Regions from separate parts of the Clostridium budayi genome, predicted to be linked through region 2. Evidence: riboswitches for the same ligand, from Rfam matches in the RefSeq annotation. Region 2 holds a riboswitch; the other holds the start of a gene.

Region 1 (6,677 bases), 1.0 Mb from region 2:
GGCTTCTTCATAACCAAAAAGTTCGCTTTCTATTAAAGTTTTAGGAATAGCTCCACAGTTTAATGCGACAAAAGGACCATTTGAAACATTGCTAGCATTGTGAATTGATTGAGCAAGCAATTCTTTACCACAACCACTTTCACCAGTAATAAGTACAGTTGATGGACTTTTTGCGATAAGTTTAGCATCTTCTAAAACCTTTTTTAACTGTGAACTTTCACCTATTATATCATTAAATGTGTAGGCAGCTTCTTGGTTAGAATATTTGTTTACTGTATTTATTATTTCTTTTAAGTCTTTTAGAATTAAGAGCCAACCCATAAAGATATCTTTATTATATATAGGATAAATGTCAAGGTTATATTTATTACCATTTAAAGAAGTTACAAGCACATCTTTTTTATTATCCTTTTTTGAAAAGAAATTATCAATAAGTGCACTTAATTGAGGGAAAAATGAAAATATATCAATAGTTTCAACTGACTTACAGTTACTGTGTAAAAAAGACTTAGCTTTTTTGTTAATGAAATCTATTTTTTTTTCTGGTGATATAAAAATTAATCCAAGTGGAGTGTGATTTGTTATGCTCTCTAATAAAAATAGTTTTTCAAAATTTATATTCATAGTAATATACTCCTTTTTTATAAATTTACTATTTGAGATTAATTTTAACACATTAACTTAAAAGATAAAATTAAAAAATGTTTGATAAAAATATGGCAAATAATAAATTAAATGGAATATTAAAAGTGACAAAAATGATGACAATGCTCATAAAAGATACAAAAATATGAGCAAAATGATTACTCGTTTGCGTATGGAAAGCAGTTTTAAAAAATAAAAAATTAACAAATTCAATGTATTGAGTGCTAATGATAAATTTGGCATGATAATTGCTATAAGAATTATAGTTGAAAGTTTAAAAAGTGAAATTTATAACAAAGAAGAAAGGAATGTAATTATGGAAGTAAACAAAAGAAAATTTCAAAAAGGTCTTATGTTTGGTATTTTAGTTGGTCTTGCTTGGGGTCTTGATGGAGTATTAATGGGTAGAGTAGGTATGGATAAAATATTTACAGACAAAGTTTTCGCTTTAGCACAAGGTGTTTCAGAAATAAGTTTTGAGTTTTCACCATTAGTAACTGCATTCTTCCACGAAAGTTTTTGTTTCGTTTGGGTTGCATTGGTATTAATATTTGGAAAGCAATTTAAACATGTATTCTATTTACTATTTAAAACTAAAAAAGGTAAAGCAGCAGCTATAGCAGCTTTAGTTGGTTCACCAATAGGTATGAGTGCTTACTTATTAGGAATTAAATATGCTACAGCACCATATGCATCAAGTATTTCAGTTATTTATCCTGGAGTAGGAGCAATATTATCTTATTTCATACTTAAAGAAAAATTATCATTAAGAGCAGTAATAGGTATAGCAGTTAGTTTATTAGGATCATTCATGTTAGGATTTAATCCATCAGGTAATGTACCACCAACATTCTTTAAAGGTATATTATTTGCAGTAATAGCTGTATTAGGATGGGCTTTAGAAGGTGTTATCATAGGATTTGCTATGAAGCATATAAAAGGTGAAGATCATATACAAGCATCACCTCAACAGTTCTTATGTTTAAGATATTTTATTTCAATGGTTTCATATGCAGTGATAGTTTTACCATTAATAGGTGGATATCCACTAGCTGGTCAAATAATTTCAAGAGGATTAGTATTTAAATATGCTGGAATCGCTATATTAGGGGCTATAACTTATCTTTCATGGTATAAAGCTGTTGATTTAATAGGAGCAGCAATGGGTACTGCATTAAACAGTACCGCAGCATTATGGACAATAATATTCAGTGCATTATTATTTGGAGATAAAATAACTCCATCATTAGCAATATGGGGAATAGTAATAGTCTTAGGTGTATTCATATTCGCAATAGATCCAAAGACATTTAGAAAAAAAGAGTAATTATAAAAAATAAATATGATAAGTAATTTGTAATCAATAAGGGTGTAGAAGGTTAGTTTTTATTAAAATTCTACCCCTTGATTAATATATAGAGATTGAAGAATTTTTAACAAAACATCATAAGATGAGAGTTAGTACGATATAGGAGGAATGGCAATGTTAAAAAAAGAAATCGTGGCTAATATGGAAAAGATAGTTGAAAATTGTATGGGTGAAGAGGTAGCAGCTTGTGTTGCAACTTGTCCTATGCATACTGACGTTAAAGAATATGTTAGATTAATAAAAGAAGAAAAAGGTAAAGAAGCTATAAAAGTTATAAGGGAGAAACTATTCATACCAGGAACTCTAGGAAGAATATGTGCACATCCATGTGAAAAGCAATGTAAATGGAATGAAGGAAAAAGCCCTATGGCAATAGCTTCATTAAAAAGATATGCAGCAGATAACTTTGACAAAGAAGAGGATTGGGATCTTTCAATAAAAGAGAGTAATGGTAAGAAAGTTGCCGTTATAGGTGCTGGTCCTTCAGGATTACAAGCAGCTTTGGATTTAAGAAAAGAAGGATGCGAAGTTACTGTATTTGAAAAACTACCTGTTAGAGGCGGTATGATGAGAGTAGGTATTCCTGCTTACAGATTACCAAGAACAGTATTAGAGCATGAAATAAGCTACTTAGATAAGTTAGGTGTTAACTTTAAATTAAATTGTGAAATCGGAAAAGATAAAGAGTTTAGTGATATAGTTAATGAATTTGATAGTGTAGTTGTTGCTGTTGGTAAACATCAAGGAAGGGTCGATAGAAGTTTAGAAAATTTCGATGCTGAAGGTATATTTAGTGCAGCTTCATATTTAAAAGAAGCATCTTTAACTGGAAATGTAGAAAATGCTGGCAAAGTAGTATTAGTAGTAGGTGGCGGAGATGTTGCTATGGACTGTGCTAGAACTTCATTAAGAATAAATGGTGTTGAGAAAGTTTATTCAATATGCTTAGAAGACAGCTTTGATAACATGGCATCATCAAACCATGAAATAGGAGACGCTATAGCAGAAGGAATAAAATTTAATCATGCTCAAGCTATAAAAAATATACATATAGATGAAAATGGAAGAGTTTCAGGAGTAACATTAAAAAAATGTCTTTCAATGTTCGATGATAATGGAAGATTTGCTCCAAAATTTGATGATGAAGCTACAAGTGAAATAGAAGTAGATACGATAGTATTTGCTATAGGTCAAGGTGTTGAAGGAGGATTTGCTAAAGATATATTAGTTCAAAGACCAAACACTACATTTGAATGTAATAAAGAAACATTACAATCATCTTCAAATGAGAAAGTATTCTTAGCAGGAGATGCTTCAGGTGAATCAGTAATAGTTATCCAAGCTATGGCTACTGGTAGAAGAGCTGCTCAATCTGTTATAAGATTCTTAAATGGACAAAGTTTAACAGAAGGAAGAGAGTTAAAAGATACTTGGACTTATGAAACTAAGTTACAAATGCCAACTGATTGGGCAACAATAACTGGTAAGAGAGAAGATATGGAAGAGTTAAATCCAGTAGAAAGAATTAAATCATTTGATGAAGTTGCTTTAGGGTATACTAAAGAAGAAGCTACAAGAGAAGCGGATAGATGTAGACAATGTCAATGTAAGCTTTGTATGAAAGAATGTATAATGCTTAATGACTACACAGATTGTCCAAAAGCTTTATTTAGAGAGTATTTAGAAAAAGGCTATGAGAATATGGATGATATGATAGCATATTCATGTAATGAATGTAACCAATGTACATTAAAATGTCCAAAAGAGTTAGATTTAAAAGTGAACTTTAGAGCTATAAAAGAAGCATTTTCTGAAGAAAATGGTGGAATAACACCATTAGAATCATTAAAGGTAAGTGATGACGCTCAAGAAAAAGAGTGCTCAGAAGAATACTGTACAACAGTTGAAGCTACTTCAGTTGACAAAGTAAAAGAAGAGAAAAAAGCTAAGAAGAAAACTAAATATGTATTTGTACCAGGATGTACAGTACCAGCTTATACTCCAGATGGCGTAGAAAATGTTTTAAGACATTTAAAAGATTCTTTAGGAGAAGAAAATGTTGGGGCATTACTTCAATGTTGTGGTAAAGTAACTTACTTAATTGGTGAAGAAGAAAGATATGAAGAAAGAAATAAAAAAGCTGTAGATATATTAGATGAAATGGGAGCAGAAGTTATAATAACTGTTTGTCCATCATGTTACAAAGTTTTCAGCGAGACAGCTAAGAATCAAAGAGTTATAGCTTACTGGGATTTAATGAAAGATTTAATAGGAATTCCAGCAGAGGCTAAAGGAGTAGGATTAGGTTCAGATGTTATATTTAACATACATGATTCATGTGTAACTAGAGATGTAACTTCACATCATGAAAGTGTAAGATGGATTTTAGATGAGTTAGGATACAATTGGGAAGAAGTCGAAAGAAATGGTAAAAACACTAGATGCTGTGGTGTTGGTGGAATGGTATGTAGCTCAAATCCAGAGTTATACGAGAGAGTATACACTAGAAGAGCTAATGACTTTAATCAAGATAATATAGTAACTTACTGTGGTTCATGTAGAGGAACTATGCAAGCTGCTGGTAAAGATTCAATTCATATTTTAGATCTTATATTTGGAAGAAAATATACTAAAGATCAAGCAAAGGTAAGAGGATATAAAACAGAAGAAGAAATGTGGGCTAACAGATTAGAAACTAAAGAAAGATTAAATAAATTTAAAAAATAATTTTTTAGAATATTATTGGTGATTTAAATATTAAAAACACATAAATAGTTTTATGGCTATTTATGTGTTTTTTTATTCTTTTTATTAGATATTTCATTATTCTTTTGCAAGGCGTAGCACTTCTTCATAGATTTGGATCATTACCATTTAGAAACGGGATTTTGGAAAGTATAGTTAGAACTTGTAGGATACCTTGAGAAAGATAAATATTCTTCTCTTATTATACTATCAATAACATAAAAGCCACTTTGAGGAAAAGAATAAACAAGATGTTCTTTGCAAAGAGTGTCATATGCTTAAAAAATATTTTATAATTAAAATCATGCCATTTTTTTTATCAAATTCTGATAATAAATCGTATAATTTTACAAAAGTGTTGATATATGACTAAAATGGTGATAATATGTTAAATATATAAATTTAATAGGCAAATTTAGGGAAACCTAAAGACGCAAAGCTATAGGGACTAAGGTTTATAATTATGTCAGCCAGTTGCCAAAGAGTACATTATACTTTTTGTTTTTTAATTATTAGTATTAGTACATTCATTAAATATTTAGTGATATGAAAAATACTTATTAATAAGTAGAATATTAAAGTTACTCTAAAAGAGTAACTTTTTTTAATGTATTTCTGACGGTAGTAAAAATCAGGGGGTAAAGATGAATAAAAGGAAAATAGCTGCTTTAATAGCATCAGTAGTAATTATTAATTTTTCAGCACCATCAGTAGAGGTTTTAGCTGATGAAGTATCAAAAAAGGTAACTGCAATAGTAGAAACTAAATCTACTAAAGCAACTATAAGTAAATTTGAACTGTTAAATAACAGTAATATAGGTTCTTATGATAATGTTTTCAAAATGGATAACTCTAATATTGAATCTATAACAAACAATGGTGGTAGGTATAGTAATTCAACTATTGATAAATCTATAGATGGAAATTTTAGTACGCATTGGGAAACAGGAAATCCAAATAATTCTGAATTTACAAATGAAGTAGTATTTAAATTAAAGGAAGAGACAACTTTAAACAGAATAGTATATGCAGCAAGGCAGTCATCAGCTAAAGGTAAAGGTTTTGCTAAGGAGTTAGAAATTTACGGATCACTTACTGATGATGGTGATGATTTTAGATTAGTATGCAGTGGCGAGTATACAGGGTCTACTGGAGATACGGTAGAAATTAAATTCAATAATACAAAATTTAAAAGAATAAAGTTTAAGTTTACAAAAGCTAATGAAAATTAGGCTTCAGCGTCAGAATTTATGTTTTATAAAGAAGATAAAATAAGTGATAAAATGAAGAACTTATTTACTGATGAAACAATGAGTAAAGTTAGTGCAGAATTTAATAGTATAGAAAAGATAAATGCTTTAGATGCGGAAGTGAAAAATCATCCGTTATATAACATGTTTAAAGAAGATATAGAAAATGCAAAGTTAATTGTAGAAAATAATAAGGTTACTTATACTGATGCAAAAGTATCTAAATTTAAAGATATGAATAGTGAGGTACTTCCTAAGTATGATGCTATTTATAAAGTGCCAAAGAGTAAAGTAAAATCAATAACTACAAATGGTGGTCAATATGCAAGTGAAGCTATAACTAAGGCAATGGATGGAGATATAAATACAAAATGGCATTCTGGAAAGCAAAATAGTGAAGGCTTTACTAATGAAGTAATAATAGAGTTAAATGAATTAACAAAATTAAATAGAGTAGTATATACTGCACCTCGCGGAACTAATAGAGGGTTTGCAGAACAATTTGATATTTATGCATCAAGAACTACTAAAGGTGATACTTTTGAATTAGTATCAAGTGGATCATCAAAAGTAACACAAGATTCTATAGAAATTAGATTTAATCCTACAGAATTTAGGAGAGTTAAGTTTGTATTCAAAAAAAGTTATGAAGACTGGGCTTGTGTAGC
Region 2 (6,677 bases):
TAGATAATCCAGAGCAAATAAGAGAAATAGTAAAGGTTACTGGTGCAAAAGCTACACATCCAAGTGCTGAACTAATGGTGACAGATAAAGAATTCATGGATAAATTAGATAATCTTGCTAATGAATTTAGTAAATATGCAGAAAAGGAATTTAAAGAAGAATTCAACGGAACAGGAAATTATGATTTCTCAAGAGGCTAAAACTAAATAAAAGGATTAATAGAAGAACCATCTAAAATAGTAGATGGTTCTTCTATTAATATAATAAATTACTTTTCAATATTAATATTGAAGATGTTAATTAATAATGTATACTTAATAGTATATTAATAAAACTACTATTATAAAGAGGAGGTACTATATCATGAGTAGTATGGAATTATATAGGGATATGATAGAGATATACAGAGAAGCGGACTTAGAATGTAACTGTAAACTTACTAACATTCTTCAAAAAATAAATAATAAAGGTGCATTATTAACAGCAAAAGAGCTTATAAGAGAAGATATAAAGGAAGATGGATTAGATGTACTAATGAAATGTGGAAGAGAAGATATATCATTAGAGAGTTTAATATTAAGCAATAAATATAAAGATTTATTTAATGATGAAGATAGAGAAATATGTAGAGATAGACTTAAGAATGCAAAAGTAGAAGAATAAAAAGTCCTAAGGGGCTTTTTTATTTTATTCATATTTAAATAAAAAAGGTGTAATAAAAAAGTACAAATATGGTACTAAAGTAATATTTTATGACAATTTGTAAATAAAGTGTTAAAAATATATTGAAATTATGAACTATATAGTATATGATTTTAAATGTAGCAACACTCAATTAAATATTCCTTATGAGGAATTTCTAAATTAATAAAATTTAACAAAGGAGGAAGTTTAGGGAGAGAGAAGTTTAATGTACTATCTAATGATAGTTTTTTATAGCAAGCATATTAAGTTAGGGTACATCTCATTATGAGATATTTCAATTATGAGATTAAAGGTTTAATGTTGCATTACTTGTGGGGGCAAGAAGCAGCAAAGTATTAAAGTATTTTATGAGAGTTTTTTCGCGATGAGGTTAAAGGGAATCGCGTGGGTTTATGGGTAAAAGAATAATATGATTATAGAGCAGTTTAGTATAAGGGAAATACTAGACTGCTTTTCGTTTATATATTTTTAATAAATTGTAAATACGTTGACATAAAATATATTATTTATATAGACTATATTATGAAGTATTTTATAATAAATTTAGATACAAATGAAAAAGAGGTATATTTATGAAGAAAAGAAAAATTAGTAGTGTTATTGGGAATTGTATATTTTATTTATTTATAATTGCTGTAATAGCAGTTTGTGCAATTAGCATTACTGGAAGCAAGGAAGGAAAACATCCTAGTATATTAGGATATAGTAGTTATTATATTTTAACTGGAAGTATGAAGCCTAATATAAATCCTGGTAGCCTAGTTATAGTAAAGAATGGTACGGATCAAGACATAAAGGCTGGAGATGTAATAACATTTCAAGGTAAAGAAGCTAACAACATAATTGTTACTCATAGAGTTAAGCAAGTTATAAATGGAGGAAAAGAATTTATAACTAAAGGGGATAACAATAATACAGTAGATCCAGTAGCTATAGAAAGAAGTCAGGTAATTGGAAAGGTAATGTTCCATATACCTTATTTAGGGGAAGTATCACAATTTATACAAAAGAATTTAGTAGTTATAATAATCATTATATTAGCTATTTTCGGAATATCTTTTGTATTAGATAAGAAAAAAGGAACAAAGAAGTCTTAATAGGCTTTTTGTTCCTTTTTGTCGAAAAGCATATAAAAATGTATAAAATGAAAACAAATATTTAATAATTTTTGAACTTTATTGATAAAAAAATATAAAAATGGTATTATTTACGTGAAAACAGTCATAAAAATTTGATAGAAGCTATGAAACATATTCTGTATATGGGCACTTGGGATATGTGGAGCTAGTAGTGCAACCGGCTAATTATTTTTATTCTAGTAATAAGTAATTAGTCTTTTTTTATGTGAAAAATAATTAAATAATAGAAGCATTGAAATATATCCTGTATATGGGCACTTGGGGTATGTGGAGCTAGTAGTGCAACCGGCTAATATACTTATTTGTAAAGCTTAGCCTATTTTTTAGGCAAAACACTTACAGAAATATCTATATTTTGAAAAAAATACAAAGGGAGAGGATACATATGAAAAAGAAAAAAATAATAAGTGTTATAGCAGCAGTAGCGGTAGTAGCGTCATTAGCGGTAGGATCATTAGCATACTTTACTTCAAAGGAAACTGTTAAAAACTCATTTAGTACAATTGGTCAAGGTAATGAAGATAAAGGCGGAGATGCTGGAATAGATATAGTAGAAGATTTTAAACCAGAGCAAGCAAAAAATATGATTCCTGGAGATACAGTAAATAAAGATGTTCAAGTAGATAGTACAGCAAATTATCCACAATTTATAAGAGTTAAATTAGATCCAAATTGGGTTGATTCAAATGGTAAAATAAATGTAGATTTAAATTCAACAGATAAAGACGATATAATTTTAAATTGTGTCAATACATCAGAAAATATGGAAAATAATAAATGGTTTAAAGCAGGGGATTACTATTATTATATTGCATCAGTACAACCAAAAGGACAAACTGGAGATAAAACAGCCAGATTATTAGATTCAGTTACATTAGCAAGTGATACTGAAAAATCAGTATTAGGAAACGGATTTACAGTTGATGTAACAGCGGAATCAGTCCAAGCATCAAATGATGCAGTAGAACAAACATGGAAAGATGCTCCATCAAATGTAATAGCTAAATTAAAATCATTACAAATGCAAGGTAAAACTGAACAAAATACAACAACTAAATAATTAGATGTGTTTAGGAGTGATATTATGAAAAAAGTATTAAAAATCTTTGTAATATTAATTTCACTTCTTTTAGGAATATCAACTAATGGGATGGCAAAAGAATTGCCATCCTATAATATTACATTAGATGGAGATAGGATACATTTTATTTACACTAAAGATAATAGTGATAAATTTTTACAGGGCAAAAATATGATGCCAGGTGACTCTGTAAGCGGAACACTTACTATAGAAAACCATCTAAAAGAACCATTTAACGTATTTCTAAGAGCTGAAAGAGTCGGGAAAAAGGAGAAAATTGATTTAGCAAAGGTTTTAAATCTTGTAGTAAATTATAATGGAAACAATATATATAACGGAAGTGTTAGTGGAGAAGATGGACTAAGAAAAGATATAAACCTTGGAGTAGTAAATCCAGGAGAAAGAAAGGTCTTAGAAGCAAAAGCAATACTTGATGGAAATGCAACTGATAATAAATATAAAAATAAAAAATTAGATGTTAATTGGGTTTTTACTGCTATAGGTACTAATGATAATTCAAAGATAATATCTAGTGATAATAAAAATACAATAAATGACTCCACAAATAATAATATACTACAAAATGGGTTTAATAAAATAAAAGCTATAATTCCTAAAACTGGGTATAATGGTATGTTTGGAGTTGGAGCTATACTTATAATTTTAGGAATAATATTATTAGCAATTAAGGTTAGAAACTCTAGAAAAGAAAAGGCTTTATAGCTAAATAATATTAATTGGAGTGTATTTAAATGAAAAAAGTAGGAATAGCAATAGCAACAATTATTTTAACAATTACTACAGTTGCATCTTTAGCATATTTAACTTCAAAAGAAAGTGTAAAAAATAGTTTTGGAATAGGTAAGATTGAAGCAACTGTAGTTGAAAACTTTGATGAAAATAATGCGAAGGATTTATCAACAAATAAATCGATAGAGAAAACTGTAGCAGTTACTAATACAGGTAAAAATCCTGAAATAGTTAGGGTTATAATTAATCCACAATGGAAAGGAAAATCTAATGATAATAATATACCTGTATCAGCTTCAAATCAAGTTAAACTTAATTTTAGAAAAGGATTTGAGAATGATTGGATAGAAGGAAAAGATGGATATTATTATTATAAACATATATTAAAGCCTAAGAATAACAATACAGGTTCTTCAGAAGGTGATGAATCTAAGACAAGTACTTTATTAGAGTCAGTATCAATAAATAAGAATATAACAGATGAAGAAAAAAAAGAATTTTCAAATAGAGAATTAGTAGTAAATGTTTCAGCAGAAGCTATACAAGTAAATTATGATGCTATAAAAGAGAGCTGGAATATAAATAATACTATGGATAAAGATGTGCTTAATTATTTTGATGAACTTATAAATAAGAAATAAAAGAAAGGAGGATAAATATGAAGGGCTTTAAAAGAGTTATAGGTGTTATGCTTAGCCTTCTTTTAATAATAAATTATACTGTGCCACAAGCTGCTAATAAGGAGAAAAAAAGCAGTGATTTAACTAGTAAAGTTATAGAGATACCATTAACTTGGACAAGAAATACTATGAATGAAGTAAATTCTGTAGCTTGGAATAAATATAATTCAAGTCAAATAGAAAAAGCAAGTTATATTAATGGATTTTTTTATAGAGATAACTCTGGAAATAATAATCTTATATCTCCAGATAATTTTAATGGTATAGATACAGGAAAAACCTTAAGAACCAAGTATATTTTAAGTAGTGCTAATAAGAATTCCTATACTATAGATTATAAAACATTAGAGAAATGGTTTGAAAGTGGAAACAAAGATGGAAAGGAACCTTATCCATTAAAAAATAATTTAGAATGGGGAGCAGTAAACAATACGGCACAAGGCTGGGATCAATCAACTCCTAAAGATTATTATACACAAGACTGGAATTTATTTAGGGGAATAGTAGATTTAAACAATGTTAAAGATAGTAATGGAAATACAATAGATCCAGAGGAATATAATTTCTATCTAGGCTCTCCAAATGACCATGCTATGTTTATTGGGGCAAATGACCTTATTTCTGTATTTGTTGATGAAATGGCAACGGAGATAAATTATACCACAACTCAGCAAAAAGGTGAATCTGCTAAGAAAATAAAATTTATTCAAGGAGATGGAAGTACAAAGACAGTAACTTACAAGCAAGAGTATCAAGGGAAAAGTGGTTCTGGAATCTCTGCGTTTCATGATAAATGTATAGCTAAGGAATTACCAAAGTACAACAATATAATTGATGGGTGGCATGTTGATTTAAATGATCCAGTTCAAGATAAAGATGGAAACACAGTTTTAGGAAACGTTACAAATATAATTAGGAGTAACAGATTTGGATCACAACATATGATTGATCTTTTAACTAGTGAATGGTGTAACTGGGGTGGTGTTACAAAAGTTTGCTTATATGCTGTAAAGAAACCTACTATGAAGGTGGAAAAGGTTGCTTATGTAAAAACAAAAGACTTAAACGGACAGAAATTATCAGCCGATAGTATAGCAAAAGAACAAGAAAATAATGATGAAATAATCTTAAATACAAAAGAGAATACACCTAAGGTACCTGCAAATGTACCAATTTACTTTAAATTTATACTGTCTAATACAAGTGATACAGAAATTGATAATATAGATTTAAATGATATTTCATTAGAACAGGATTATAATTCTTCTAATATTAAGAATAAAGGAAGTTCGCTTAATTCGCTTAAGATAATAGATGCTTCTGGAAAGAAACATGGGCTTGATAAATTAGAACCACACAGTAAAATAATCTTGCAAGATGAAGATAATTTAAAATATATTGAGAAATCAAATAATTTTAGTAATTTAAATAGGGTTATTACAAATAAAGTTGAAGCAACAGGAAGTTATTTCTTTAATCAATTAACTATTAAGGATGAAGATACTGTAAATATACAAGAGATTTCCCCTAAACTTAATATTACAGTTAATAAAGAAATCGCAAGAATTATAAGGGATGGAAAAGATGTAGATGTAAAGAGTAACCCTTCACTAATAAAAGGTGATGATGTTCTATTTAAGATTTCTATGAAGAATAACACATTAAATGGAAAGAATCCAATAAACGTGGATAAACTATCTTTAGAAGATACGTTAAGTGGATATATTGGAGAAAATAATAGTTATAATAAATCAAAGTGGAAATTCCTAATTAACAATAATAATAAATCTGAAGAGCTTGGAAGAGAGTTTACTATCCCTGGTGGAAAAACGTTAGATGTTTATACTTGGTGGAAAGTTGATTCAAATGATCTTACAAAGGGAAAAAATGAAGTTAAAGTTAAAAGAGAAGGAAATGATATTGCAGAAAGTGAAGTTTCGTTCCCTATGAAATCAAAAAAAGGAACTGTTAATGTTACTAAAGTTGTATCTAATTATAATTCATTAGATAATGAAGATAAAAAGTTAGTAGATAATCAATTATTTACTATAAGATTAAAAGGTGAAGATGGAAGTATACAAAGTATAGCATTAAAAAATGGACAGACAGGACAATTCCAAGGACTTACTTATGGAATAAAGTATACAGTAGTAGAAAGTATTCCATCAAAATACAAATTAAATTCGATAAGTGATAACAATGTTACAGATTTAGATAATGATACTAAAACATTAACATTTAATATGGATGAAAAAGCAGATAAATCAAATGTTCAAATTTTAAATGAGAAATATAATAAAGGTTGGTTTGATTGGATAACTA

Evidence for each region. A riboswitch is a leader RNA that binds a small molecule or an ion and turns the genes downstream of it on or off. The one in region 2 is predicted to bind cyclic di-GMP.
Region 1: it holds a riboswitch for cyclic di-GMP, as region 2 does, so the genes downstream of both, ACZ5TJ_RS12150 (discoidin domain-containing protein) here and ACZ5TJ_RS02610 (BsaA family SipW-dependent biofilm matrix protein) in region 2, are expected to answer to the same signal.

What each region holds. Positions count from the first base shown of each region.
Region 1 covers NZ_AP042456.1:2,528,724-2,535,400, reverse strand. The annotation lists gene ACZ5TJ_RS12165 (sigma-54 interaction domain-containing protein) at 1-624, opposite strand, end outside; gene ACZ5TJ_RS12160 (DMT family transporter) at 887-1,972, shown strand; gene ACZ5TJ_RS12155 (FAD-dependent oxidoreductase) at 2,129-4,741, shown strand; cyclic di-GMP riboswitch class I at 5,158-5,241, shown strand; gene ACZ5TJ_RS12150 (discoidin domain-containing protein) at 5,404-5,991, shown strand; gene ACZ5TJ_RS12145 (NPCBM/NEW2 domain-containing protein) at 6,043-6,677, shown strand, end outside.
Region 2 covers NZ_AP042456.1:553,660-560,336, forward strand. The annotation lists gene ACZ5TJ_RS02595 (radical SAM protein) at 1-200, shown strand, start outside; gene ACZ5TJ_RS02600 (hypothetical protein) at 364-663, shown strand; gene ACZ5TJ_RS02605 (signal peptidase I) at 1,278-1,802, shown strand; cyclic di-GMP riboswitch class II at 1,933-2,016, shown strand; cyclic di-GMP riboswitch class II at 2,061-2,144, shown strand; gene ACZ5TJ_RS02610 (BsaA family SipW-dependent biofilm matrix protein) at 2,230-2,904, shown strand; gene ACZ5TJ_RS02615 (hypothetical protein) at 2,929-3,648, shown strand; gene ACZ5TJ_RS02620 (SipW-dependent-type signal peptide-containing protein) at 3,678-4,316, shown strand; gene ACZ5TJ_RS02625 (hypothetical protein) at 4,334-6,677, shown strand, end outside.